DNA from 2 places in the Halobacillus sp. genome. Region 1 is predicted to be linked to the other one. Evidence: riboswitches for the same ligand, from Rfam matches in the RefSeq annotation. Region 1 holds a riboswitch; the other holds the start of a gene.

What was found. A riboswitch is a leader RNA that binds a small molecule or an ion and turns the genes downstream of it on or off. The one in region 1 is predicted to bind S-adenosylmethionine.
Region 2: another riboswitch for S-adenosylmethionine. It lies ahead of WAM07_RS06975 (OsmC family protein); the one in region 1 lies ahead of WAM07_RS02305 (Fur-regulated basic protein FbpA).

What each region holds. Positions count from the first base shown of each region.
Region 1 covers NZ_JBAPTY010000048.1:2,887-23,510, forward strand. The annotation lists gene WAM07_RS02250 (long-chain fatty acid--CoA ligase) at 1-1,398, opposite strand, end outside; gene WAM07_RS02255 (SDR family NAD(P)-dependent oxidoreductase) at 1,470-2,249, opposite strand; gene WAM07_RS02260 (acyl-CoA thioesterase) at 2,273-2,677, opposite strand; gene WAM07_RS02265 (TetR/AcrR family transcriptional regulator) at 2,746-3,315, opposite strand; gene WAM07_RS02270 (thiolase family protein) at 3,388-4,560, opposite strand; gene WAM07_RS02275 (SDR family oxidoreductase) at 5,211-5,984, opposite strand; gene WAM07_RS02280 (acyl-CoA dehydrogenase family protein) at 5,974-7,203, opposite strand; gene WAM07_RS02285 (MaoC/PaaZ C-terminal domain-containing protein) at 7,229-7,648, opposite strand; gene WAM07_RS02290 (MaoC family dehydratase N-terminal domain-containing protein) at 7,645-8,079, opposite strand; gene WAM07_RS02295 (beta-ketoacyl-ACP reductase) at 8,098-8,862, opposite strand; gene WAM07_RS02300 (acyl-CoA dehydrogenase family protein) at 8,885-10,054, opposite strand; SAM riboswitch class I at 10,356-10,463, shown strand; gene WAM07_RS02305 (Fur-regulated basic protein FbpA) at 10,586-10,744, shown strand; gene WAM07_RS02310 (ectoine synthase) at 10,830-11,222, opposite strand; gene ectB (diaminobutyrate--2-oxoglutarate transaminase) at 11,219-12,508, opposite strand; gene ectA (diaminobutyrate acetyltransferase) at 12,524-13,036, opposite strand; gene WAM07_RS02325 (hypothetical protein) at 13,561-14,388, opposite strand; gene WAM07_RS02330 (DUF4870 domain-containing protein) at 14,595-14,948, shown strand; gene WAM07_RS02335 (LuxR C-terminal-related transcriptional regulator) at 14,968-17,022, opposite strand; gene WAM07_RS02340 (hypothetical protein) at 17,233-17,502, shown strand; gene WAM07_RS02345 (penicillin-binding transpeptidase domain-containing protein) at 17,579-19,600, opposite strand; partial or broken gene WAM07_RS02350 (Zn-dependent hydrolase) at 19,996-20,624, opposite strand, start outside.
Region 2 covers NZ_JBAPTY010000155.1:4-4,529, forward strand. The annotation lists partial or broken gene WAM07_RS06960 (hypothetical protein) at 1-190, shown strand, start outside; gene WAM07_RS06965 (hypothetical protein) at 234-776, opposite strand; gene WAM07_RS06970 (EamA family transporter) at 1,058-1,957, shown strand; SAM riboswitch class I at 2,123-2,228, shown strand; gene WAM07_RS06975 (OsmC family protein) at 2,311-2,793, shown strand; gene WAM07_RS06980 (sodium:solute symporter family protein) at 2,790-4,403, shown strand.

The DNA.
Region 1 (20,624 bases):
AGCTGATTCTACCTCGGTCGGCCAGACATTAAATCCAGAGGCGTTGATCATCCGCTTCACTCGATCGACAATAAAGAAGTAGCCCTCCTCATCACAGCGTCCAATATCCCCTGTCCGGAAAAATGACTTGCCGTCTATATCAATAAAAGCGCTTTCATTTTCATCCTCACGATTGTAATAGCCAAGCATAACTTGTGGGCCATTTACAATAATTTCTCCAATTTCCCCAATCGCTACTTCTTCATTGGTGGCCGGATCAATAATCCGTGAATCCACATTAAAGGAGGGAATGCCAAGGCATTGAAGTTTCGGACGGTCAGGTGGATTAAAATGGGTTTGAGCAATGGTCTCAGACAGTCCGTATCCTTCCACAAATTCAAGTTCTGTCAGATTGTAAAGCTTTTCGCCAAGTGCTTTTGGAAAAGAGGCTCCTCCGCCTGAAATGGCATAAAGCGAGCTCAGATCTTCGGACTTAACATCAGGATTGGCAAGGAAATCAACCAGCATGGTACTGATCGTCACCCAGTGAGTGCACTGCTGATCCCGAATAAGCTGGCGGGCTGCTTCGCGGTTCCACCTGGTCATAACGACCATTTTATTCCCACTGAAAATCGGCATCAGCATACTGTGAATCATTCCGGTCACATGGAATAATGGCAGGGTCGCTAACGTGCTTGAATCAGTAGTCGCGCGAGACCAGTGATAAGCCCCAACGGTATTCGCCTGGACGGTACGATTCGTATGCATACATCCTTTCGGCAGGCCGGTCGTTCCAGATGTGTAAGGAAGTACAGCTAAGTCATCGGCTGCAATCACTTGATCCTGTGGTTCTGTTCTGCGTTTAAGAGCCTCCACCCATATATGCAGATGGTCTCCTGTTAAAGATGCTCGTTCCGCAGACACTTCTGGCGGAAGATAATCTCCCAGTTCATTTCCTTTATAATCGGAATAAGCAGCCACAATCAGATTTTCAAGTGACGTGCTTTCTACTAACGGCTCGACTACTTCCATGAATTCCTGTCCAATTAAGGCATTTCTCATGGAACCATCCTTAATGTAAAATTCGAGTTCGTTTGTTTTCAGCATCGGATTAATCGGTACCACAACAGCTCCTGCTCTTAAGATGGCATAGTAGCCAATAATGAATTGGGGAGAATTTTGCATGAATAATAGAATTTTCTCCCCTTTGGTGACTTCTAAGTATTGCTGCAGATAACCAGCCAGGTTATCGACCTCTGCCAGAAGTTCCTGGTATGTCATCGTGGCACCATAATAATAAATCGCTTCGTGATCGGGGTAACGCGCTGCCGATACTTTAAGATTGTCGTAAATAGACGTTTCCGGCACGGTAATCGTTTTCGTTAATTTCGGCCAGAAATCATAGTGCTTCGTTTTCATGAAGATCTCTCCTTTTTCAATTCATATCCAAAGGCTTTTTGTAAGCGTTTTCTTATTTGGTCAAAGAGAAATTAAGTAATCATCCATCCGCCATCCACTAATAAATCTGATCCCGTCATATAGGAGGCTTCGTCTGAGGCAGCAAAAGTAATCACTTTAGCAATTTCTTCAGGACGTCCCACTCGACTGAGCGCCGTATTGCGCTGAATGGCTTCTTCAAATCGTTTATTCTTCAGTCCTTCTTCTGTCAGTGGAGTTTCCGCAAAGCCAGGGGAAACTGAATTCACCCGGATTCCATAAGGTGCAAACTCCAGTGCTAGTGACTTGGTAAAATTGATAACCGCAGCTTTGGATGAGCTGTAATGAGGAATCTTAGCTCCTGCTTTATGTCCAGATAAGGAAGCCACATTTACGATTGATCGATTGACATCTGCTTCATCCTTCTCCTTACCTTTGATCATGATACGTCCAAGTGCTTTCGAGACTAGGTAAACGCTTTTTAAATTCGTGTTCTGAATTCTGTCCCACTCCGATTCTTCCATATTAAGTATGGTAGAATTCCCTGAGGTTCCCGCATTGTTCACAAGAATGTGAAGGTCGCCTGCCTTCTGCTCAATAAAATCAGCCAGCTCCTGTACTTCCTCTTCTTTCGTCACATCCGCCTGAAAAATATCAGCTGCTGGTTCACTCAGGCCCTCATTAATCTGCTGAGCTGCTCGCTCGAGCTTAGATACAGTCCGTCCCACCAGAATAACTTGAGCCCCCTCGGAGGCAAGCCGGGCAGCCGTCTGTTCGCCAATTCCGCTCCCTGCGCCCGTTACCACAGCTATCGTACCTTTAAATCTAGAAATGATTACCCACTCCTTTCTCCTTATTAATTCTGAACAAGATGACTTTCAAGTGCGTCACGCAAATGTTGAGGGATCGTTTCACTTTTCTGCGCTTCATAATTAAAATGAACAACTACGGCTTCCGAATCTGCAATCCGCTCTCCTGTATCGGCTGCTTCTATGCGGTGAGTAAAGTAGAAGCTGCTGTTTCCAATGTGTGAGACCCAGGAAGACACGATCAATTCCTGCCCAAAATAGGCCTGACTGACGAAATCGCACTTCGTGGAAGCCAAAATGAACTGACCAGCCGAGTTCAGCTCCTCCGGTATAACTTCCTGAAAGAATTTCCCCCGGGCTTCCTCTAGATAAATGAAATAACTCGTATTATTTACGTGCCCAGCCATATCTGTTTCACAGAAACGGACTCTCACTCGTATTTCATGATTCAAGTTTCACCCTCCCTTCTAACCGGTTAGTATGCTTTGAATAAACCCTTTTAATAAGGGAAGCGATCACGTTAGTCGCTTTTATTAATTCCATTTAACAGGATCTCTACATAAATGTCTGTGAGTTCTTCAGCTGATACATCTCCCTCAGGGTTATACCAGTAATAACTCCAGTTTGTCATTCCTAGAATTCCACGCGTAACCATGTCGGCATGGAGGTCTTCCTGAAACTCTCCTTTACGTATACCTTCTTCCACAAGCTGCTGTAGATTTTTACGGAACTGATCTCTTTTTTCTACGTTCTGTTCCAGATATTTGGGTCCCAAATTACGCATTTCACGGAAAAAGATCCTCGCGCTTTTTTTCCGCTCGTTAATACTTTGCAGAACCATAAAAATCATCGCACGTAGCTTTTCCCTGGAATCCTTGGCCTCATCCTGAAGAATTTCATCCTGTTTTTTAAGGAGAAATTCAATAAAGTTTAAGTGAATCGTCGTTAACAATTCCTGTTTGTTGGTGAAATAATAATAGAAGGTACCTTTGGTGACTCCCAGTTCGTCCACGATTTCCTGAATCGACGTTTCCGTGAAGCCTTTTTTGTCAAATAGATGAATGCTGACATCAATCATTTTCTGTTTCATCACTGCATTGTCCTCTCGTTTAGGGATGATACGTTATTATAACATTCCTAAATCACACGAAAACGGCGGATTTCATCCACGTTCAAGAATCATGGCAATTCCTTGACCACCGCCGATGCAAGCTGTAACTAAAGCGTATTGACCTCCCCTTCGTTTCAGTTCATAAATGGCTTTAGTCGCAAGAATGGCTCCTGTCGCTCCAAGAGGGTGCCCGTGAGCAATCGCTCCTCCATTAACATTGACTTTCTCAAGATCCATCTCCATTTCTTTATTACAAGCAAGCACCTGCGCAGCAAACGCTTCGTTAATCTCGATAATGTCCATATCATCCAAACCAAGACCCGTTTGCTCCAATACTTTCTGAGTGGCAGGCACAGGACCGATTCCCATAATATTTGGGTCTACTCCGGCCACAGCGCAAGCCTTCACAGTGGCTAATGGAGTCAAGCCTGCTTCCTCTGCTTTTTCTCTCGACATAACCATCAGAGCCGAAGCAGCATCATTTAAACCAGAGCTGTTTCCGGCGGTTACCGTTCCTTCTTCAAGAAAAGCCGGACGTAATTTGGCCATGCCCTCTACGGTTGAATCAGGTCTTGGGTGTTCATCTACCTTAAATTCAATAGGGGCGCCTTTTCGAACCGGTATCTCAAGCGGTACGATCTGCTCTTCAAACCGCCCTTCCTCTATCGCCATCCCCATTCTCTGCTGGCTTTGCTGAGCGAATTGATCCTGTTCTTCTCGTGGAATGCTGTATTTCTCCGCAAGATTTTCAGCCGTAATTCCCATTGGAGGATCCCCAATTTCTTTTGGTGCAAGCTGTGATTTCTTAAACTTCGGAGGAACCGGGCTGAAAGCTCTTTCCGGGCGCTCCATCAAGTAAGGGGCCTGACTCATACTTTCCGTGCCGCCCGCCACATAAACATCACCGCTGCCTGCCCGAATGGCCTGCGCAGCGAGATAAATCGCATTGAGACCAGAGCCACATTGTCTGTCCACTGTTAAACCAGGAAGGTTAATAGATAGCCCAGACTGTAAAGCCGATAGACGAGCCACATTGCCGCCACCGCTTAACACGTTTCCCATGATCACATCTTCAATCATCTCCACATCTACTCCAGCTCGTCTGACTGCTTCCTTAATCACTTCTGCTCCAAGGACATGAGCTGGTACTTTGGCTAGCGTTCCTCCCTGTTTTCCTATAGCTGTTCGTACTGCTGATACAATAACCGCATCACGTTCTCTCATAATGTCACTCCTCTATTAATTGTCTCTCTTAAAATTCCATATTAATCTTCCAGTTAAGCTCCCGATACTTGAAGACTCAGTTTCGAGACAATTGGGTCCTTTACGTTAAATGGAGTAGGGATGGTTGGGAAATAAGTCGCTTTCCTGCGGGGGAACTGGCAAGCCTCCTCGGTCGTTTCAATCCCTGCGGAGTCTCGCCTCGCTCCTTCTCCCGCGGGAGTCTCCTCATTTCCCCACCCACCCAGCCATTTCATGTGAACGGACCCTTCCTGAAGAGAAAGGTTCTCCTACTTAATCTGGATTAAATGCTTTTATGACAGGATATTGCGGATAGTTACATCCTGAAATAGGTAGAAAAACACATGGTCTAATTCCTCATCACGCAGGTGATGTTTTAAGTGGTTTCGAGCTTCTGATTTGGCAAGGTCCGTAGGGGGATGATGAAGACTCCTGCGGGATCAACATGATCGGTGAGACCCCGTAAAGCGTTAGCTTGAGGAGGCTCAGCACATGCCCGCGGAAAGCGAATCATCCCACGCAGGACCTTCACGGTGAACCAATATCTCGAAACTGAGTCTTACAGTATCCGTCCCTATTGCTTAATAATGATCTTCATGAGAAATCAACAATAGCGCTTAACAGAGCTTTTTTTACATTGCATGTGTGCCGCCATCCACGATGATGACGTCACCTGTCACATGGTCAGAAGCCGCTGAGCTTAAGAAAATAGCCGCTCCTTTTAAATCATCTTCACTTCCGAATTTCCGTAAGGGTGTGCCTTCCAGAAAGGCATCTCCGCCTCTTTCCATAAGTACTTTGGACATCTTTGTCGGGAAAAACCCTGGAGCAATCGCATTCACACATATTCCCCGCGGGCCCCACTTGACCGCAAGATCCTTGGTGAAGGTAAGAACTGCTCCTTTACTTGAGTTATAGCCAATCGTGTCCATGTATTTTGGATCTGATCCTTTTAAGCCGGCGACAGATGAAATGTTAATGATTTTGCCTGACCCTTGCTCGAGCATAACTTTTCCTGCGATTTGAGACATGAGAAATGTCCCCGTCACATTTACGTTAAACACTTTCTGCCAGGCTTCAAGCGGCATTTCCTCTGCCGGAGCTCCCCAGGTCGCTCCGCTATTATTTACTAATATATCGATGCGTCCAAAATGATTGACGGTTTCGTCCACGACCTTCTGCATACTATCGGGATTCGTAACATCGCATTCAAAAGCAAGTGAGTCTACGCCAAGTTCTTTTAATTGGCTGCTTACTTCTTCGCAGGCATCCAGCTTACGTGAGCAAACCACAACGTGGGCACCTGATTCCGCAAAGCCTTCTGCGATTTGTTTACCAAGTCCCCGGCCTCCTCCGGTCACAATGGCCACTTTATCCGTAAGATTAAAAAGCTGTTTAGCGTGCATATTCGCCACTCCGATCCTGCGTCTTCTTAAGCTCATATTTAGCAACCGCGCGTCGATGGACTTCGTCTGGCCCATCCGCCAGTCGCAGCGTCCGGATATTTGCCCACTGCGACGCCAGTATCGTATCCTGGCTTACGCCCGCTGCGCCAAACGCTTGAATCGCCCGGTCAATGACTTTCAGCGCCATATTCGGAGCCACCACTTTGATCATGGCAATTTCCGCCTTCGCTTCTTTGTTTCCGACCGTATCCATCATATGAGCTGCTTTTAACGTAAGAAGCCTCGCCTGCTCAATTTCGATTCTTGAATCCGCAATCCATTCACGAATCACACCCTGATCAGCAAGCTTTTTCCCAAACGTTTCGCGCTCCTGCACCCGTTCACACATTTCTTCCAGCGCTCGTTCTGCTGCTCCAATCGTTCTCATGCAGTGATGAATTCGTCCCGGACCAAGTCTGCCTTGAGCAATAGCAAACCCTTTTCCCTCTCCCCAAATCAAATTGGAAGCAGGAACTCGAACGTCCGAAAACTCAATCTCCGCGTGCCCGTGCGGCGCATGATCGTAGCCAAAAACCGGAAGTGTCCGTTTAATCGTCACTCCTCTAGTATCAAGAGGAACCAGAATCATCGACTGCTGGTCATACTTAGGAGCATCCGGATCGTTTTTTCCCATAACAATACTAATCTTGCAGCGAGGGTCTCCTGCACCGGATGACCACCATTTCGTTCCGTTGATCACGTATTCGTCCCCGACCCGTTCTATACTCGTTTGTATATTCGTCGCATCAGAGGAGGCGGCATCCGGCTCTGTCATGGAGAAGCAGGATCGGATTTCTCCATCCAATAAAGGCCGGAGCCACTGATCCTTCTGTTCCTGAGTTCCATATCGCTCCAATACTTCCATGTTTCCCGTATCCGGAGCAGCACAGTTGAACACCTCTGGCGCGATACTCGATCGGCCCATAATTTCGCATAGAGGGGCGTACTCCAGGTTGGAAAGACCCGCTCCCCGTTCACTATCCGGTAAAAATAAATTCCACAAACCTGATTCTTTGGCCTTCCCTTTCAACTCCTCCATAATAGGCGGCACATCGGCAAAACGGTCCTGCTGGTTCAACTGTTCCTCATAAAGCGCTTCATTGGGATAAATATAGTCGTTCATAAAGGCATTCAATTTTTTCTGAAGATCTTTCACTTTATGTGAGTACTCAAAATCCATGAAATTGTCCCTCCATTACCCCGTTTTATGTAGCTGCTGTAATAAAACGCTTACAAAATACGATATTTCCTTTGATGACGTCCCTGCCATCCTGATTAGCGGCACGAACAGAGAAGGTCAAATCTTCTTCTCCTTGTTCATCAAGCACCGCATGTAGAGTAATCACATCGTTCAGAAAAACCATTCCTTTAAAGCGGATCGAATAGTCCTGGATAAAACCTTCCTCAAAATAAGGAGTAAACAGCTTCGCTAAGTTTCCCATCGTCCACATCCCGTGAGCAATAATCCCTGGAAGACCAGCCTTTTCTGCTTCCTCATCAATCGTGTGAATCGGATTGTAATCCCCTGAAGCACCCGCGTATTTAATAAGATCAAGCCTGGATACAGGAGGGAGTGTAATCACTTCGAGTGACTCGCCCACTTGCAAGTCCTTCAGTCCAGTCATACCGTCATCCCCTTTCGCACTGCTTCCGTGATAATAACCACCTGCTCTTCTGAGAAAATAAGCTTGCCTTCCGGATCTTCACCATACCTTTTCACTTTTAAAAATCCCATATTGCCGCTCTTACCGCTGCGTTCATAATAATCTTCTACTTCGGCGTAGCATAGAATCTCTTCTTCAACGAAAAGCGGCCGCTCATAATGATAGTTTTGTTCCCCATGAATCAACCCTTTATTCGGCAGGTACAACTCTTCAATTTCTCCGTAATCAAATACTCTTGGAAACGTCGGCGGCGCTATATTCCGGGAATAATTTTCTTCATCCGTATAAATAGGATGCAAATCTCCAATAGCTTCCGCGAATTTTTTCACGGCCCCTCGCTCTACTCTGTTTTTTACTTTTTCAGACCTTTTGCCAATCGTATGCTCAAACATAGTCAGCTTCCTCCCCTATTAGTCTTTAGGACCTCCGGCAACATAAATAACCTGTCCGTTTACAAACGACGAGCGCTCATCAGCATAAAAAGCAACGGCATTGGCAATATCCTCTGGTTTGCCGCTCCGGCCAGCCGGGATTTTCTCCACGCTTGCCTGTACCAGGTCCTCGAACGAAATACCGATTCGGGCAGCTGTTTCCTTCGTCATTTCAGTTTCTATGAACCCTGGAGCCACAGCGTTTGCCGTAATTCCGAACTTACCTAACTCAATCGCAAGGGTCTTGGTGAAACCCTGCAGACCAGCTTTTGCTGTTGCATAGTTTGCCTGTCCGCGATTACCTAGTGCAGATGTTGATGAAATATTGATAATCCGTCCATACTTATTTTCGACCATATATTTTTGTACTGCGCGTGCTGCGTTAAACGACCCTTTTAAGTGGACATCCATCACCGTATCCCAATCGGAATCGGTCATTTTAAACAGCATATTGTCACGAATAACCCCGGCGTTATTCACAAGAATATCAACCGATCCGAATTTTTCATGAACCTCCTGGACCGCGGCTTCAACTTGACTGAACTCTACGACGTTAGCTATTTTGCAGTAAATTTCAAAACCAGCTTCCTTAAATTCACTCTCAACTTCCTGTAATGCCTCTTCGTTCACATCAATAATTGCTACATTAGCTCCTTCTTCCGCGAAACGACGGGCAATTCCTTTCCCGATCCCACGGCTCCCTCCTGTTACAAATGCGGTTCTACCTTCAAACTGATTTCCCATGTCCATTTTCCTCCCTTGATATCTAGCCGATTTTTACATGACCTTTTAATAGATTTCTGGAAATAATTAATTTCTGAATTTCGTCCGTTCCGTCATAAATCCTCCATAGTCTAGCTTCCCGGTACCAACGCTCGATTGGAAGCTCTCTTGTGTAACCCATGCCTCCATGGATTTGAAGTACACGGTCTACCACGTTATTCCCCATGGTTGCTCCGTACAGCTTAGCCATTGAAGCGTAGTGACGATTATCCTCTCCGTTGTCGAGCGTAAAAGCAGCGTTCAATACAAGCCATTTGGCTGCTTCGATCTCTACCGCTGAATCGGCAATCTGCCACTGAATAGCCTGTCTGGTTCCAATCGGCTTTCCGAAAGTCTCCCGTTCATTGGCATAATCAATCGCCATATTCAGTAACCGTTCCGCCGCTCCCACGGCCCTTGCCCCGACAACCCAACGGGCAAAGCCAATCCATTCAAGTCCGAGTTCGTATCCTCGGTCGATCTCACCTAAAATATTTTCTTCAGGAACCCGCACATTATCGAAAACAAGCGCTGCCGGTCCCCACTCGCCCATGGTGTGGATATATTCTGATTTCCACCCCATAGACCGGTCTGCAATAAAGCAGGTCACTCCTTCTCTCCCACCTGAGGATTGATGAAGTTCTTTGTTGGTAACCGCAATGACCATTACAAAGTCCGCTTCGTTTCCGCCGGTGATGAATGTTTTTTCACCGTTTAAAATCCATTCATTTCCTTCTTTAACAGCCGTCATCCTGATATTACGTGTATCAGAACCTGCTCCTGGCTCTGTCATGGCAAAGCAGGATTTTAACTCGCCGTTGATCGTAGGGATCAGGTATTTCTGCTTCTGCTCCTCATTTCCGTAATACAGAATGTTGTCAGCTGAACCGCCAAACTGAAAGGGGACGAACGTCCGTGCTACTTCCATCTGCACAATGGCAAGCATCATTTGTCCAAGATCTGCCCCTCCATATTCCTCCGGCGTATTAATCCCCCAAAATCCAGCTTCCTTCGCCTTCATCTGGAGCTCCTTCATCTTGCCTTCAGGAAGGCTCGGCTTTCCTTCCCGCTCGTTGCGCAGCACATCATTTTCTAAAGGAATTAATTCTTTTTCTACAAATTTACGAATGGTCTTTTTAACCATTTCCTGTTCTTCTGTTAATCGCAAATGCATACCACTATCCCCAATCTTTGTTATTTTAAAAAGATGGACAACCAACATACCTACTGGTTAGTATGTTTAGTTTTATATTATTTTAAATTTTCGGAAAATACAACACTTATTGCATAAAATCTGGATGTGATTTCCGAAAGGATGATGATTATTGTAATCTTTCGATTTTGTTCATTCTATATCAAGTAAATTCGTCATTTTTCGCATATTGATTTTGAAAAAATTCGAATTGATTCTTCCAAATATGGTTAACAGATTCTGTTATCGGGTACATGTTAAATCGTGTACCTTAAAACTGAATTCCTTATAACGAGCCGGGGGAGGAAACTGGTCTTTTGATCCCGCAGCAACCTCTATGAAAGCCATAGAAGGTGCTCCTTCCAGCAGACTATAGTCTGAAAGATAAGGAGAGGACGATGAACGCACAACCTCTTCTCAGTAGAAGGGGTTTTGTTTTGTTGATATATCTTAATAAGTTTATAGATTCAGGTAATGTTATATTTTTTTTCATAAAAAAAGGAGGAATCATCAATGTCCAGACTTCGAGATGCCGTGATTCAGCGCAGGAACTATCTAATCTGCCAACTAATTCAAACTCGTAATTACAAATATAAACGAAAGCACCTTTTAAATATGCCACTGGAAAACTTGGAAAGTGAATATGATCTTCTTAGGGATAAAATTGGTTAAAAAAGTATTATTTTTTAATAGATTCGCCCCTTTCCATTAAAAAGAGCGCCTGGAAGTGATATCACTTCCAGGCGCTCTTCATTTTTTATTTACTTTCTTCCGGCAGGCGATAAACACCTTCTTCATCATGTACTTCATTTCCTACAAGCGCAGGATTGAATACACAAACAACACGGAAATCCGTTTTCGCACGCAAATAGTGTTTCTCATGTCCATCGAGGCAATACATCGTACCCGGTTTTATCTGATATTTCTTCCCATCTTTAAGCGTTTCAATCTCAGCTTCTCCTTCAATGCAGTACACCGCTTCAATATGATGCTTGTACCAAATATACGTTTCTGTGCCGGCGTAAAGCACCGTATCATGAAGGCTGAATCCTACATTATCATCCTTTAGAAGGAACCTTCGGCTTTTCCAATTATCGTCTTTTACTTCGCGTTCTGTTCCGATTAGATCTTCAAGTTTTACTACATTCATACTTTTGCTTCCTCCTTGCCTAGCACGGCTTTTATGCTTTCTTCAATAATATCTAAACCTTTAGAGATACCTTCTTCGTCGATTATTAACGGAGGCAGCATCTTAAGAACTTCATCATCTGGTCCGGATGTTTCAATAATCAGACCCTTTTTGAAGGATTCAGCGGCAATTTGCCCTGCCAGTCCTTCTTTTTTACTGGCGATCCCGAGCATCAATCCGCGCCCGCGAACCTCACCTTCCAGTTCCGGATAATCTTTTACAAACTGGTACAGGCGTTTTTGGAAAAGTTCACTCTTCTCTTCGATCGATTCACTGAATTCATTCGTTTTCCAATAATCTAATGCCTCTGTTGCTGTAACGAAGGCCAGGTTGTTCCCACGGAATGTACCGTTGTGTTCACCTGGACCCCACTGGTCATACTCAGGCTTGATCAAGGTAATCGCCATGGGCAGTCCGCTTCCACTGATCGACTTGGACAGGCACACTACATCTGGTGAAATTCCTGCTTTTTCAAAACTAAAGAATGTACCTGTGCGCCCACATCCTGCCTGCACATCATCTACAATCAGCATGATATCCAGACGACGGCACAGTTCTTCCACTTTTTTCAGCCATTCGAAGCTTGCTGCATTAATTCCGCCTTCTCCCTGAACGGTTTCCAGGATAATAGCAGCTGGAAGATCAATACCGCTTCCGCCGTCCTGAATCATTCTTTCAAGGTAATCCAGGGAATCGTAGCCATCCATGTAATCGTCGTACGGCATCGCCATGCTGTAAGTTAGCGGAATTCCAGCTCCGTGACGTTTAAAGGCATTTCCGGTAACGGAAAGCGCACCGATCGTCATGCCGTGGAAGGCATTCGTAAACGTGACCACCTTTTCACGGCCGGTTACTTTTCTGGCAATTTTAAGTGCACTCTCAACGGTATTGGTGCCTGTAGGACCAGGAAACATAATTTTATAGCTCATATTTCTCGGCTCAAGAATAACTTCGTTAAACTTTTTCAAAAACTCAGCCCGGGCATTTGTCGCCATATCCAGACTGTGTAGCAATCCATCACTTTGTATATATTCAATCAGCTTTTGCTGCATAGCATCATCGTTATGTCCATAGTTCAGGGCTCCTGCACCTGCAAAAAAGTCAATGTAGGAGTTGCCATTCCCGTCCCACATTTGATAACCCTTAGCTTTTTCAAATGTAGTTGGAAAACTGCGGCTGTAGCTTCGAACTTCTGATTCAAGATTTTCAAAAACACTCATGTCCGTTTTTTGATTAGAATTAGTCATTAAAAGTAGGTCCTCCTAGTTTTTTAGTGGTCCAATTTTGAACGTGTTCTCTTGCTCATGGTCCTCCCCCGGGAAATCGTCTTCCTCAAAACAAACACTGATATCACAAGGCACTTCTTTCTTCTTGGCAAAACCCTTAAATAATTGTTGGGAAGGTTTGTTTGAAGGGGAAACTGTAGCTTCTATATAGTTCACATCTTCATGACGCTCCACAATATGATCAATCATCCTAGTAGCAAGTCCTTGCCCCCGCTCCGATTCAGCTACCGCCACCTGCCAAATAAATAAGGTATCTGGTGAAGATGGATTGATAAATCCTGAAATAAATCCAACCGTGTTTCCCACATCCTTTACTACTACTGAGGTATCGCTGAAAAATTCGCACCACAACAGGTAGCTATAAGAGGAATTCAAGTCAAGAATGGGGATATTTTCAATCATTTCATACACTTCTGCTCCATCTGATTTCTCTGGTTCATAAAATTGATATTTTTTTACTTCCTTTGTAGTTGTTGGAATTGATATCACCTCAAAAACTTATTTTTTCTGAAAGTTCTGGCAAGTGCACAATTAGACACTAATAAAGGAGCGCAAATAAGTCAAAGCCGCTCAATAGCGGTTTTTTGGGCAATGAGGTGATGACACGTGCTTGATGGTAAATTTTAGTGTCAATGCTTTAGCAAAGCGCCTCATAAGTCCTTATCCTCTGCTTCTTAAAAAAATACATTGGAAAACCCTTGATACACATAGACTCTAGACCATTTGTACTATTTACGAAAAACCATATTAAATTGATAAAAAGGTCTTAAACAGGTGCGGGGACGTTTTTCACCGTGTTTCAGTATGAAAAGTGAACTTCTTTTATGGGATTCATTAAATTTTTGAGAGTATAAGTCTTTGTGCTCTCACACAAAAAAGAGACTTCCTGTCTTATTAAGAAAGTCTCTTTTTTCCGATATCACTAGAGGACGAACAGTGCTGAATACTTTGCTGGAAAACTCCTATAGCGAAACAATTATTGTAGATGGGCTACACACCTTTAACCTTTTTCTTTACCTCCGAAGTTCTAAATCTGAAATCTGAAAGCTGGCCTCTCCTTGATCCTGTTGCACCTTCCAGCTGGTCATCACTTGATAGTCTCCTAAATCCCCGACTTCCCAGGTCGATTTTTCTCCTTCACTTGTCACTTCATATGTGTAAGTATCCATTTTCACTTCTCCAATTGTCTTCTTATCCTTGCCGAGTTTTGATACCTTCACACCCGGATATTCGGTCTGGTTTTTCAGGATATTCGTCACTTCCGTGCGATCTGTCATGTTAAAAGGCATTAATAGCATCATCACATAAGACTGTCCTGCCATCTGAAGCATTTCGCCTTCCATTCGCTCTCCTCCGGCAACCATGCGTTTCGTTTCACCTTCACTGGTTACCCACAGCTCTATAGCCTCTCCTGATCCTCCATCTTCTTCCATGTTAACTTTAATATGGTTCGTTACCTCCCCATTCACTTCTTCTTCGCCAACTCTTTGCATCGTAATCTTTAAACTGCTTCCAGGGGAATCAAAAGAATAGGATATAAGAGAGAACTTATCCATAATATCCGTAAACCCTTTGATTTGCTGGAGTTTACTCACATCCCACTCTGCTTCGGTTTCCGTACTTTCGCTCCCCTCCCCCTCACTGCTTTCTGTATTAGTATTCGTCACTTCGCTTACTTCCTCCGTACTGTTTTCTTCATCCATTCCCTCTCCACTGGCTTCTTCTACGGCTTGATCATTGTTTTCCTTTTCATTCGTATTGTCCGATCCACCGCATCCAGAAAGTACCCACATAAACATCATGGCGATTGAGATAAAGCGAATGAATACCGGCAGCCTCATTAAGACGCCCTCCTTTTTAATTGCCTTTACCTGTCCGTCTCTTTCTTATTAAGCTTACCAAGCAAACACGAGAAGAAAAATTATACCCCAGTATAGTTTTTATGGATCCATCGAAAAAATTATACCTAGGTATAATTTCTTTTGGTGACCATCCGTATTACCTTTAAAGTACAGTATTTACATTAAACAGAAAGGCGGGCGACATGATGGATTCACAAAATGTTAAAAATAACAGCGGAATTGCAAAGGATATTGAAGACAATAAGGTCATTGCCATCTTAGCGTATCTTGTTTTTTTTCTCCCTCTCTTGGCCGCTAAAGATTCAAGATTTGCCATGTATCATGGAAACCAGGGGTTTCTTTTGTTTCTGTTGCTACTAGCTGTTAATACAGTGGGAACTGTAGTTCCAATCCTCGGCTGGCTGATCATTCTTCCTATTGGAAATCTTTTAATTTTAGCTCTATTGATTATGGGAATTATCAATGCCTCCAAAGGGGAAGAGAAATCCCTTCCTGTCATAGGAAAATATACAATTATTAAGCCTCCGGAATCTCATTAATTCATGTCTTGGAAGAGCTTTAAAGGTAAGGGGACATTTCCATAATTCTTTTCATAAGCTGGGTTCGGTTTTTGACCTGAAACTTTTTCAGAATGCTGCCCACATGTTTTTTCACGGTAATTTCAGTAATATGCAGCTGCTCGGCTATGGCTTTATTAGAAAGTTCCCCGTGAATACTCAGCAGGATTTCTTTTTCCCGTTTCGTTAACTGATGACGGTCTGCGACATGAAGCACATGATCTTTCTCAAGAGAAACAGTCTGTGAAAATTGTTTTAAATACTGAATTAAACGAGGTCCTCTCACATCCAGTAGAAATGTTGGAGAAGGCTGATCAGGACCAAAATCATAATGAGTAGCATTCGGAACCTTTTCGAATCCAAAAGCCTGAGTTAATTGCTGAAAGAAAGGAATGGGGGTAGAAGTAATGATTCTGCCCCCGGACAATAAAAGTGGAAATAAACTGTACAAGAGAAAAGACCGTGTATGACTATCTTCCGGATTTAAACAATCCAGCATGCGAATAAACCACCCTGAATAAGAATCTTCATCTACACGGTATTCTTCTTCCTCTTCCTTGGATAACTGCCTGAAGTAAGCCCGGGAAACCGGCTCTTTTTTTAATTGTTCAATGGTGTGCTTATTAATCGGCACAATAAGGGAAAGTCCAACCATTTCTCCTTCCTCGTTTTTTACAATCCTGCCCACGTTGAACCCTAGTTTTCTTACATACTCAGCTCCTATAAGGTCATTTTCCTTTTGATTATGTTCAGCGGATACATAGTAGTGGTAAGTTGTGTCTGTCTCCCGGTTATAGTAATGTGCTACACTGTCTTGATCGTAGCGGTTTCTTTTCTGAAAATATTCTTCTACTTCTTTGAAATTATGTGCCCCGACAGGTTCAATATATTTTTTCTGTTGGTCTTTTTCCTGAAAAAATGCAGAACGGATCACCTCTTCACCAAGGTGGTAAAAATATTCGGCAATCTCCCAGGTAGAACTCTGATTTCGATTAATTTGCTGAAGATAATAGGAAGCACTCCGCCTTTTTAAAGACTCATAGTGTTCAGGTGTACGCTCTTGTATATTTAATATAATGGCTGATCTGATAATTTCGTGGATGCCCCATCCATGATTGGTGCGGTTCACAAAGGATAGAGAGGTGAGCCTGGTAAAAGCAGTGGTAGTCGTTCTTTCATCTAAAATGAAATTAAGGGTAGCTTGATCAAAGTGACGCAGTATGGCGGCCGCTTCTAACAGTCGCTGAAGCTCTGGGTCGTTTACTTCGCTCAGCCACTTTGAGGTGAGATAGGTGAGAATCTCTTGCTTTTCGTGAGGATGATGATCTGTATCTTCTTTATTGCCGTAAGCCATTGCCGATAGGGACAAGGTAAGTGGATGCCCATTGGTAAAGCGCCAATAGTCCTGGATATCCGAGTGTTTCGTTACGCCTGCCTTACTCAAATATAATCGCGTCTGATCATAGGTAAAGGCTGATAGTTTCACTTGCGTTATGATGGACCGCCAGGCGGGTGACTCCATCCATCCAGCTGTCAGAGGATGGCGGCCGGCAAGAATGATCGAAATTGATTCAGGGAGAGATCTGAGAAAGACTTCACGGAACCAGCGGTCCAGTGAGCCTATCTTTTCATAAGTATCTACAGCTATAATAATTCGGTGGTTTTTAGAAGATTCTTTTAACATATGCAGGCACTGATTAAGAGGGGTTTCATGAGATTTGGAGAGTTTCAGGGACAATTTGGCATCTAATTGAAATAATAACTGCTCGGCAAGCATGGATGGGGACTGGGCAAAATCCTCACTATCCAACCCCAGGAAAACCATTCCATCCAGGCGTTCTGCCAGGCGTTGAAACGCATGAATCAAGAAAGTTTTACCAATCCCTCCCATGCCATAAACATGTACAATGCGTTTTGTGTCCTTACTGCTTTCAATAAAGTCACGAAAATACTGAAGTTCTCTACCTCGGCCTACAAACTGGTCATTTTCCAATTCCATAAGAGTGGTATTCCATTCTTCCTCACGCAGTTCTTTATCCGCATTGGATAACCACATATCCAGCCCTCCATTGTGAAGTACACTTCAAGGCCTTATCATTTCATAAAAAAGGTAAAAAGACCTGTAGTGCCTTTTTCTTTCTATACTATAAATTTACCACATTTTTCTGTTCCCTTTAGCAAATGAACGTAATTTATTTGATGATTCCCCGCTAAAACAAATTCATATGTTATTCGTATATTGATTTGAAAGGTAGGGTTGAAATCTTTGAAAGTATTAGAGACTATCTTATTTATCCCAGCCACCATCTCTCTAAGCATCTCTTTATTTGTTCAAATTGACTTCCTGATTATGATCACTTTATTTGGAGGGATCGGTTTCTCCGTTTTACGATTCGTACGTACATATGACCAAAGAAAATACCAGTGGCTGGGAAACCCGGATACTAAGTACTACTCATCTTCTCATAGGGGTGAATCATTCAACATGGACGAGGAAATGGATATTGGCGGAGATTATGGTGTAGGCGATAACTAATCGATTAACGCAGCAAAAGTAAAAAGATTCCCTCGCTATGCAAAACGAGAGAATCTTAGGTAACAAACAGCTAAAATCAGCGCATTTCCTTAAATACATTTTTCACTTTAGGAACAACGTAGTGGCTGCCGCCCTCGACATCCTCGATCATCATAGAAACCATCAAATCAGGGTTCTCCGTATCCCACGCAATAAACCAACCGTTCTCTTGCGCATTTTCTTGATCAAGAGATTGTTTTAACTCGGCCGTTCCGGTTTTTCCTGCGAGTTCAAGCCCTTCTACCTGCGGCTCGTACCCTGTGCCATTTTCATTTTCGACTACTGCTTGCAGTGATTCGCGTACAGTAGAAGCCGTTTCCGGACTCATGATATTTTCGTGCCAGGCCTGACCATTTTCCTCATTATTCATTAGAACGGGTTTTAGCATCGTACCTTCATTCATAAAAGGGGTGTAAGTCATGGCCAAGTGCAACGTACTCATTTGAACTTCCCCCTGACCGTAACCTGTATCGGCAAGCAGCGGTTCGTTGCTTCCAAACGAATCTCCATTCAGAATCTGTGAAGAACTTATTGGATAGGCTAGCGGGATGTCTTCCCCAAAACCAAAATCCTTCGCCTGCTCTAAAAAAGTTTCTCCGCCGATATCTAAAATGGAACGTGCAAAATAAATATTATCTGAGCGTATGAGCGCATCACGCAGATTCACTTGCTTCTCTTCGTTGGCTCCTGGAACCCGCGTCACCGAATATCCGCCCCATCCTTCCTCGCTGTAAGTGCGCTCAGGGATCGACATTTCTGTTACTGGGTTGATTGTTCCGGATTCAAGACCGATCGAAGCTGTAATCGGTTTGAACGTCGAGCCCGGAGAATAGGTTTTAGTAAATTTATTCACAAGCGGCCGATCAGAGTTTTCTGTCAACTCTTTTCTACGCTCCTGACTCATTCCTAAAACGAATTGGTTAGGATTATAGGACGGAGCGCTCACAAGAGCACTCACCTCTCCGGTAGAAGGATTGATCGCGGTAGCAGAACCGGAGTCTCCTTTTAATTGGTCATACACCGATTTCTGCACATCAGTTTGGATCGTAAGGGTAAGATCCTCTCCATCTGAAGCAGGCTTTTCAGCCAGTACCTCTTTCACCTCGTTATTTTCATCTAAGATCGAAACTTTACCACCCGGTGTGCCTCTCAATTGTTGCTCCATCACTCTCTCAAGACCAGTCTGTCCAACCTTATCATTGGAAGTATAGCCTTCACCTTCACGCTCTTTCAGTTGTTCAGCTGTAATATCGTCCACATAACCGGTCAGATGAGCGGCGGCTTTGCCCAGTGGATAAACTCGTGCATTGTCAATCTCATTAAATTGGGTCCCGGATAATTCTTTAATGGCAGCAATTTTTTCTTCATCATCATTAGCCACCGATCCTATAGGTACATAAGAGTCAGCCTTCACCCAGGACTGGTTTAGCTTTTGTTCGATGCTTTCCACAGAGATGTTCAAGATCTCTGACAGACCATCTTTCGCTTCCTCTTCGTCGCCTTCCATTCTAGACGGTACCAGTCCAACTTCTTGAATAGTACCATTCACGGCAAGTCCTTCTCCATCCTTGCCGAAGATCTCTCCCCGTTCAGGAGAGAGGGTTTCCGGATAAATGGTATCGCCCTCTTCCATTCCTGCAAAGATCATGGAAGGATTCCACTTTACTGCCCACCGCATATTATCATCATCTTCTTCAAATACAAGTTCCGCTTCATGCGAAAAATTGATCGTTCCGGCCATGGAATCCATGCTAGCCTCATAGGCAAACGTTTGAGTTTCCTCCTGATCATACTCTTGTTCTTCTTCAGGCAGACTATATGTAACTTTTAATTCACTTACATTAATGTCTTTGTATATTTTCTTGTACCTCTCTGTAAACTCTGCTTCGCTTATCTTCTCTTTAGAGTCCTCTCCCAGCAGTCCGTACATTGTTCCATATTCTTGATTTTCCCACGCCGCCATATAGCCCTTGAACGTTTCTTCCGGACTCGGCTGTTCAGAACAGCCTGCAAGACCTATGAACGCAAGAGAAAGAATAATAACCTTTAGCCACTTCATTGATAGCTGCCTCCTTCTAGACAAAATAGGACAAATCCCATCTTAATAGTAGATATTATATCAAAATTCTGACGATAACGTGGGAACCACAACCTATCAATTGGAAATTCCCCCCTCTTTATTTGGATCGATAGTGAACCTATCTGCTTATAAGAACTCTACGATAGTGTTTAAGTTCACTAAACTATTAAAATAACAAGCTCTATTAAATGCTGTTGTTTATTTTTTCAGAAAAAGTTTATTAAGCTATGGGGCCGGATTGTGTAACTCAGTTTCGAAATATCTCGAAACTGAGTTACACAAACGGGAGCTTATGTGTAAGATCAACACTGCGATTTAAAAGAGCCAGAATAAAAAAGAAGTCCCCATTAAGGGAACTTCCATAAACCACACGTTTAAGTTAATGACTCGATATATGATTTCAGGACATGCACTCCCTGAACACAATCATTCAGTGAAGACCATTCCTCCGGAGTATGGCTTACACCGTCTTTACTATTAACAAACAGCATAGCAACAGGCAAATAATGACCAACAATCAAAGCATCGTGCCCGGCTCCGCTTGGCAGCTCCATTGGCTCAATACTGTGCTGCTCTAACGCCTGACCCAGCTTTTCCTTTAAGTGATCAGGAATCGGTACAGGATCTACTTTCAAGGTCTGACGAAAGCGGTATTCCACCCCAAACTCTTTTGAAATCCGTGCCGCTTCTTTCTCAATCCGTTCAATCAATTGGTTTCTAGTTTCTTCGAAGATATCACGAACATCGACATTCAAAGCAACTTTTCCAGGAATAACGTTAATTCCATTCGGATATACATTCAGCTTCCCTACAGTTGCTACGGCAGATTCACTATATTCCTTTGGAAGATCATAAATATTCCTAATAAATTCTCCAGCCGCTACCAACGCATCTTGACGCTCCGTCATAGGCGTGTTCCCAGCATGACCAGCTGCTCCAATGAAATCAAATTCCAGCCAGCTCGGGCCAGCAATTCCTTCGACAATACCAACTGGCAGGTTAT
Region 2 (4,526 bases), on a different contig from region 1:
TAAAGGGTGCTCACTTGAACGACTCCTTTTCCACTGGCAGAATAAAGTAATTTCCGTGGAGCATGGCCCAATCGAAGGGCAGCACGGCTCAATTGAAGATGAGCACGGCCCAATCGAGGGTCAGCACGGAATATTTGCGACGAACCAACGCAAAAATTTAACAGAATTAAAAAAGAACTCCAGAATTTAAGGAGTTCTTTTTTAATATCCATATTATCATCCACAGTCTGATTCTACTGTATCTTCCGCTCCGCACTTTGAGTAAGCTGATTCAGGTAGAAATCTTTGAGTGACAGGTCAGGTCCAAAAGGGAAAAGTTGTTCGTTTCTATCAGATGGCTGTTCCTCTTTAGGGGATTCCTGTTTGGAAAGTTCCTGTTTAGCCTGTTCGCCGGTAGATTTGTAACTAATATGAAACTCTTCTTGATAAATAGGGGTCTCATTCATCGCTTCTTGCTGCTTCATGCCGGATATCCATGTCTCGAAATTATAGGTCCCACGGTCAATAATCACACATAGATCTTCCAGTGACTGAGTCAGCTCTATTAAACAATCCATACCATTTTTTAAGATGATCCCTTGTTTCCGAGCTTTTTCTATCGAATGTTCCAGTTTATATGGCTCTTCTTTATAACTAAATTCTACATAACAGCTGCTGCGGTCCCAGTTGAACGTAAAATCTTCAATTTTCAATCGCTTCATCACATTGACCAGATTCGTTTCCACCATACCCTGCTCTTTATACGGCATGAACTTTAATAGACTATTCTTGAACATCCCCACGAACACTCCTTTTTGTTTTTCTGATTTTTATAGCGATTCCCTTATACCCATTTAGTTCGACAAAAGGGAGAAAATCCCTGTAAAAATCGTTTTACATTTATCGCTATGATTTTCAAGAATTCCCCTGAAAATCCGACATTTCTGAATACATTCTCCATTGGTTATACACTTGTTTTCCTCACTAAAATTGAGTTTTCAAAGGGGCTTTGAAATAATAGAACCAGTGTGTTCGAAAGGATAGAAGCACAGATTGTCTTGATGGGAGGTTATTAGTAATGAAAGGAAAAGGAATTATTCTCGTCTTCCTGGGTGCGGCAAGCTTTGGCTTCACCCCTATATTTGTAAAAACAGGCTTTCAATATGGGTACTCTCTGGGGGAGTTAAATATTGTCCAAATGTTCGCTGCCTTTGTCTTACTGTGGGGCTTATCTTTTTGGAAAGGGCTGCATGTAAAAGAAATTCAAAGATGGGACCTTGTCAAAATTGCTGCTACAGGCAGTACGGTTGGACTGACGGGTATCTTTTATTACGGAGCGATGCAGTACCTCCCCGCTTCTATTGCGATTATTCTGCTTTTCCAATTTGTCTGGATCGGTATGCTGTATGAATGGATTTTCACCAAAACTCCACCTGAACGCATTCACTTGATTTCCCTGGTCGTCACACTTACGGGGGTCGTGTTAGCTTCAGGACTTACAAATGGTGGTTTCAATTTACACCCGGTCGGTCTTCTACTCGGACTGTTGTCAGGGTTTTCCTATGCCGGCTTTATTTTTTTTAGTGGTCAGGTGGCTGTTGATTCCCACCCTATACTGCGAAGTTCACTTATGGTGACGGGATCTTTGGTGCTTGTGATGCTCATCTTCATCCGCGACATTCCTACCGTTCCCGTCCTGGACATGCGCTTATGGACGATTGGTGCTGGGATTGCCCTAGTAGGAGCCGTTATTCCTCCTCTGTTCTTTGCGGGCGGTGCTCCACTTATTTCGGGTCGTCTCGCTAATGTGCTGAGTTCTGTGGAACTTCCAGTCGCCATTATTTCAGCCATGCTGATTCTTTCAGAAACGGTCACCTTTTTGCAGTGGGTCGGCGTTTTTTTGATCCTTGCAGCTATTTTTATAAATGAGTTTGGCGGTAAGCTGATGCGGGGGGAACAACGGCATCAAGTGAGCTAAGTGCTTCTGTTTTTTTGCAAAAGATAACCTGATTCATTTATGTAATGAATTCATCTGGTTAAGCGATTTCCCCGCTCATCCTTTCCTTATTCAAAAGCTGACACTCAAAAAAGTTGTTGACAGATGATTAAGTAAAAAAGTACAATATTCTTTAAATTCATAATTTTCTTATCGAGAGCGGTGGAGGAAACTGGTCCTTTGATCCCGCGGCAACCTGTTTTATAAACAAGGTGCTCATTCCAGCAGACATTTTCTGTCTGAAAGATAAGAGTCGGGACATTTAAACCAACCCTTCTATTTTTCTTACAGAAAAGTAGAAGGGTTTTTTATATTTTAAACGGAGGGGACATGAAATGACAGTTCAGCAAACACAGAAGAAGTCAGCATTACGTTCGATTGACACACAAAGCAAGCGCACCAGCCAGTTTCAGAATGCGCATTCCATTCGGGACTTTACGTTTACAATTGATGAACCCGAGAAACTTGGAGGTTCTAATGAAGCATTAACTCCTATGGAATACATCACTGGATCGCTTAACGGCTGTTTCATGATTGTGGTCGAAATGGTGGCGAAGGAAAAAGAGTTAACGATTGAAAAACTGGAGGCAGCTTCAAGCGGGGATATCGATCACAGAGGGTTGTTCGGGACAGCTGATGTGAGCCCCCACTTTCAAACCGTGACGCTTGAGGTGGACGTTACATTTGATGAAAAAGAAGTCGACGAAGAAGATTTTATTCAACACGTTCAAAAACGCTGCCCGGCTTACAACTTGTTTAAGGATGCAAACGTAAAGATTGAAGTAATCTGGAACATCAACAAGGAGGTACAAACATGAGTTCATATGGAATTTGGATGATTTCACTTGCCTTATTATACACGCTCGCCCTCATCATCGTTGGTAATGTGGCGAAACGAAAAGCCAATCGCGGCGAGCAATATTTTGTAGGGGGACGGACATTTAGATGGTGGACCGTAGCCTTTTGTATAACTGGCCTCTTCTCAGGTTCGACGTACATATCGATTGTCGAGCTTTCCTACCTGACAGGAATTTCCGCCATCTGGTACGGAGTCGCAGAAACATTACAAGTCTTACTGATTGCCTTATTATTAATCAAATCGTTTCGTGAGAAGTTAGTTGTAACCATCTCGGGGTTAATCGGCGATCAATTCGGCAGACGTGCTAAAGCTTTATCAGGTGCGATTACAGCATTCGCCTTCCCAATGTGGTCCGTCGCTACAGCGATTGCTTTTGCTTCTGCCTTTCACGTGTTTACCGGCGTTTCGTTATCCTTGTCCGTCGCTTTTACAGCGATCTTACTATTTGTTTATTTGCAGTCAGGCGGTATGTGGGCTGTTGCCTTTACACAAACGATGAACACGATTATTTTTGCCATTATGTTTATCATTGGAACCGTGGCCTTCTTCATCAACCCGGGCATCTCCGGCTTACAACAGCTTGCAGCCGAGCAGCCGAGCATGTTTGATTGGGGAGGCGCAGGCCTTCAAGTAATCCTAGTATGGTTTGCCACTTTCCTGGTAAACGTGATTCTAGCGCAGGCAGCTTTTCAAATGGCCTTATCCTGTAAAACGCCTGAAGAAGGACGTAAAGGCTTAATCGTCGCAGAAGTGATGAGTGTTCCTTTTATTCTATTGGGTATTCTATTTGGCTTATCTGCCGCTGCGGTCGTTCCTGACGCAAGCCTCGGACTTGTTGCTCTTCCCCAATATTTAATGGAAGTACTGCCCGCTCCATTCGTCGGCCTGTTCTTCTTAGGCATCTGGGCATGTGCTCTCGGATGGGGCGCGCCTTGTCAGTTCTCAGGAGCCACCAGTCTTGGGAAAGACGTCGGAAGCGCCATTTTCCCTGGGGCCTCTCCAGAACAACTAGTTAAATATACTAAGTGGTCGCTGCTGTTGCTGACAGGACTCATGATCATTTTCGGATTCCTTCGTACAGAACAATCCGCATGGTGGAACGTACTCGCCTGGACCATGAGAAACTCCGCCACATTTGCACCGGTAGTCGCAGCATTATTCTGGCCACTTGTCACAAAGCGAGCTGTCCTCGGCTCCCTATTTGGTGGGTTCGCAGCAGGATTAATCTGGTATCACTTAAGTAATTGGCACCCGGCTGATTTCTTCTTGAACATCCACCCGGTTTGGGTAGGTATGAGCGTCAACATTCTCGTCATGGTCCTGTTTACGGTTGCCTTCAACTATGGAAATTGGAAGATTACCAACAACCGGTCTGTTAAAGGAGTCGCTGTGCTGGCTTCTATTGCCGTGCTGCTTGTCGTCAACGCATTGTTCTATGAATCCCTTCACGCCGCTGGTGTTGTAGGTTTGACCCTATTCCTTAATGTACTAGCCGTATTTATCGGAAGCATTATTTATATTAAACCGAAAGCGGCCGAAGCATCTGTACAAAAGAAAGTGGTATCTTAAAGATAGAAGGAACCGCTTTAAAAGTGAAAGCGTTCAGGTCTTAAAGAGAAAATCTTAACACACGGAAAGAGATCGAATAATAAAAAGCTTAGAGGAGATAAGCCTCTAAGCTTTTCAATATGT